DNA from 2 places in the Citrobacter tructae genome. Region 1 is predicted to be linked to the other one. Evidence: predicted binding sites of a transcription regulator. Region 1 holds the regulator's gene; the other holds the start of a gene.
The links. Region 1 encodes CRP, which controls carbon source genes, mostly activating them, when cyclic AMP is high. Its sites were predicted from a motif close to ATGTGANNNNNNTCACAT; they were not measured.

Region 1 (2,206 bases):
TATTCACCGCTTTTTCTAGCATCAACGCCACGGAACAATACTTCTCCGCCGAGAGGTCTACTGCGCGGGACACTGACGCGTCTTTTAGATCGTTACCGGTGACGATGAAATGCAGATTAATATGGGTAAACAGACGCGGCGCTTCTTCACGACGTTCGGAAGTGAGTTTCACTTCGCAGTTGGTCACATCCTGACGACCCTTTTGCAGGATCGACACCACATCAATCGCACTACAGCCACCCGCAGCCATTAGCACCATTTCCATCGGGCTCGGCGCTTTATCACCAGAGTTACCGTCCATCAAGATTTGGTGGCCAGAGGCGGACTCACCGAGGAAGGTTAACCCCTCAACCCACTTTACACGCGCTTGCATATTTCGTAACTCCAATGTTTCAATTTTCCTGACAGATTACGCGTACATAACAATTCTCGCAACGGAAGGCGACCTGCATCATGCTGAAGCGAGACACCAGGAGACACACGGCGAAAGCTATGCTAAAACAGTCAGGATGCTACAGTATTACATAGACGTACTGCATGTATGCAGAGGACATCACATTACAGGCTGCAGTTCACTTTTTAGCAGCCCCTTTCCCAGGTAGCGGGAAACATATTTTTGCAACCCCAGAGGCAGCGTCGTTTTCTGGCTCTGGAGACAGCTTATAACAGAGGATAACCGCGCATGGTGCTTGGCAAACCGCAAACAGACCCGACTCTCGAATGGTTCTTGTCTCATTGCCATATTCATAAGTACCCATCGAAGAGCACGCTGATTCACCAGGGTGAAAAAGCGGAAACGTTGTATTACATCGTTAAAGGCTCAGTGGCAGTGCTGATCAAAGATGAAGAAGGGAAAGAAATGATCCTCTCTTATCTGAATCAGGGCGATTTCATTGGTGAATTAGGCCTGTTTGAAGAAGGCCAGGAACGTAGCGCCTGGGTACGTGCCAAAACCGCATGTGAAGTCGCTGAAATTTCATACAAAAAATTTCGTCAATTAATCCAGGTTAACCCGGATATTCTGATGCGCCTGTCTTCCCAGATGGCTCGTCGTCTGCAGGTAACGTCCGAAAAAGTGGGCAACCTTGCCTTCCTGGATGTCACTGGTCGTATCGCCCAGACCCTGTTGAACCTGGCGAAGCAACCTGACGCTATGACCCACCCGGATGGCATGCAGATCAAAATCACCCGTCAGGAAATTGGCCAGATCGTTGGCTGTTCCCGTGAAACTGTTGGTCGTATCCTGAAGATGCTGGAAGATCAGAACCTGATCTCCGCGCACGGTAAGACGATCGTCGTCTACGGCACGCGTTAACCTCATCGAAATGGCGCGTTACCGGGTAATGCGCCATTCTTGTTTACACCGATGTGGCGAAGACTGATTTATCACCCCGAGATCAACTACGCACTACGACAAACCCTGGTGCTGTGTTTGCCCGTGGCTGTCGGTCTTATCATCGGTCAGCTTCATCTGGGGCTGCTTTTCTCCCTCGTCCCTGCCTGCTGTAACATTGCCGGTCTTGATACCCCGCATAAGCGCTTTTTCAAACGCTTAGTTATTGGCGCGTCGCTGTTTGCCGGGTGCAGCCTGATCATGCAGTTGCTGCTGGCGCAGACCATACCGCTTCCGCTAATCCTCACCGGCCTGACACTGGTTCTCGGCGTAACCGCAGAGCTGGGCCCTCTGCATGCTCGATTACTGCCAGCCTCACTGATCGCGGCGATTTTCACGCTAAGTCTGGCCGGGAATATGCCCATCTGGGAGCCGCTGCTGATCTATGCGCTGGGTACGTTGTGGTACGGCGCGTTCAACTGGTTCTGGTTTTGGCTGTGGCGTGAACAGCCGCTGCGGGAATCGCTCAGCTTGTTGTACCGCGAACTGGCCGATTATTGTGAAGCAAAATATAGCCTGCTAACCCAGCACGTCGATCCCGAAAAAGCGTTACCCCCGCTGCTGGTTCGCCAGCAAAAAGCCGTGGATCTGATCACCCAGTGTTATCAGCAAATGCACATGCTTTCGGCGCATCGCAATAACGAGTACAAACGCCTGCTGCGGTCCTTTCAGGAAGCACTGGATTTGCAGGAACATATTTCCGTTAGCCTGCATCAACCGGAAGAGGTGCAAAAGCTGGTCGAGCGTAGCCACGCGGAGCAGGTGATTCGCTGGAACGCGCGCACCGTCGCCGCCCGCCTGCGCGTGCTGGCA
Region 2 (2,206 bases), 1.1 Mb from region 1:
GCAAGTTTATCGCCTCCGCCAGGCCATACATACCGAACATAGGCACAAAACGTTCGGGATCAATCAACCCTTCCTGCACCAGGAAGCTATTCTCAAAGAAATGTGATTTCTCATAGAGGAATTCACACCGCGAATCAATGATGGCGATTTGCTGCTGGCAGTAGTGCGGTAGGGTGCGCGTAAAGAAGTCATCGATAGATGTACTGCGCTCTGCGATGGCTTTCAGATTCAGCCTGACAAGCGTACTTCCACCGCCAGCCAGCGGCAGTGAGTTGTAACAACTGACGACGCCATAGTGGCCTTTTGTGAAAATTTTATCATTTTCAGGGCCGTTAGAAATGTGCGGTTTACTGCATTCGCAGATATTTTGTGCCACGTTGAGCAGCAGATCATCAGGGGTGATTTGCGGATCATAAATAAAGGTAAGATTAGGTGAAACCTGCTTTAACTCTGCATCTGCTCGTAAAATTGCGCGTGTAATCGGCGTGTCGGTTGGGCCAATATTGGCATGCATAAAGGCGTCTGGCAGGGTTCTGTCGAGATAACGCCAGAAACGTTTTATTCGAATATCGATCTCATCTTGTGTTAGAATTCTAACATATGGTTGCAATAGGGTGTCGAGTTGACCGAGGTAGACCGGCATCGACGTCACTGATGGTACGTGGTGGTACAAGATGGTGAGTAAGGATAACGCGTCATCAAGATCCTGTGCTCCTTCCAGCTCCAGCCATGATGAGCCGTTGGCCAGAAAACGCGCGTAGTCGGGTAAAACATAGCGCGGTTTGAACGGGGCATGACCTTCGTACATATCGCAGATAACCCCGTCATCCAGCGCCTGGCGTGCTTCGGCAGATAGTTGCGGGTAAGGCAGCGCGTTTTCAGCCTCCAGCGCCAAAAAGTGGCGTTTCTGCTCAGGGCTGAGCACCGGACTGGTCACGATTTGTTGGCAACGCTGTTGCAGCGCGAGTTCGCTTGAAGTGGGCATCGTTGATTCCTTTTTATCCCGAAGGTGTAACGCCATTGTAGAAAGCAACGCCGCCACAACCTTTGATCCGGATGCGCCTGATGCCAACGCATCACCTCTGGAAAGGTGATTTATTTGAAGTGGATCTCATTAGAGTAATGCAAATCTGTATGTGGTTTTCATTAACTGTGATGTATATCGAAGTGTAATAGCGAGCGGATGTTAGAATACTAACAAACTCGCAAGGTGAAATTTTATACGGCGATGCCGTTGGAGAATGTTATGACCGATTTAACAGCAAGCAGCCTGCGTGCCCTGAAACTGATGGACCTGACCACCCTGAATGACGACGACACCAATGAAAAAGTGATCGCGCTGTGCCATCAGGCAAAAACCCCGGTAGGTAACACGGCGGCAATCTGCATCTATCCGCGTTTCATCCCTATTGCGCGTAAGACGCTGAACGAGCAGGGCACGCCGGACATCCGTATTGCAACAGTAACCAACTTCCCGCATGGCAACGACGATATCGACATTGCGCTGGCGGAGACTCGCGCGGCGATTGCCTACGGCGCTGACGAAGTTGACGTGGTATTCCCGTATCGTGCGCTGATTGCCGGTAACGAGCAGATTGGTTTCGATCTGGTTAAAGCCTGTAAAGACGCGTGTGCGGCGGCAAACGTGCTGCTGAAAGTGATCATCGAAACCGGTGAGCTGAAAGAAGAAGCGTTGATTCGCAAAGCGTCTGAAATCTCCATCAAAGCAGGGGCTGATTTCATCAAGACCTCTACCGGTAAAGTACCGGTCAATGCGACGCCGGAAAGCGCACGCATCATGATGGAAGTGATCCGCGATATGGGCGTATCTAAAACCGTTGGCTTCAAACCGGCAGGTGGCGTACGTACTGCGGAAGACGCACAGCAGTTTCTCGCCATTGCTGACGAACTGTTCGGTGCCGACTGGGCGGATTCCCGTCACTATCGCTTCGGTGCATCCAGCCTGCTGGCAAGCCTGCTGAAAGCGCTGGGTCACGGCGACGGTAAGAGCGCAAGCAGCTACTAAGTTTTCATTGCCCATCGTAGGCCGGATAAGGCGTAAGCCGCTATCCGGCATTAATACGACTTGCCGGGTGGCACATTGCTTACCCGGCCCATAATCGGGAGGTTACCTTGTTTCTCGCACAAGAAATTATTCGTAAAAAACGTGATGGTCATGCGCTGAGCGATGAAGAAATTCGTTTCT

Region 2: a site for CRP is predicted at 1,098-1,115, ahead of deoC (deoxyribose-phosphate aldolase). Genes of this name have one in related genera too.

The regions. Positions count from the first base shown of each region.
Region 1 is NZ_CP038469.1:3,803,191-3,805,396, reverse strand. It holds gene E4Z61_RS18810 (OsmC family protein) at 1-373, opposite strand, end outside; gene crp (cAMP-activated global transcriptional regulator CRP) at 683-1,315, shown strand; gene E4Z61_RS18800 (YccS/YhfK family putative transporter) at 1,367-2,206, shown strand, end outside.
Region 2 is NZ_CP038469.1:2,699,820-2,702,025, reverse strand. It holds gene E4Z61_RS13665 (YjjI family glycine radical enzyme) at 1-985, opposite strand, end outside; gene deoC (deoxyribose-phosphate aldolase) at 1,247-2,026, shown strand; gene deoA (thymidine phosphorylase) at 2,134-2,206, shown strand, end outside.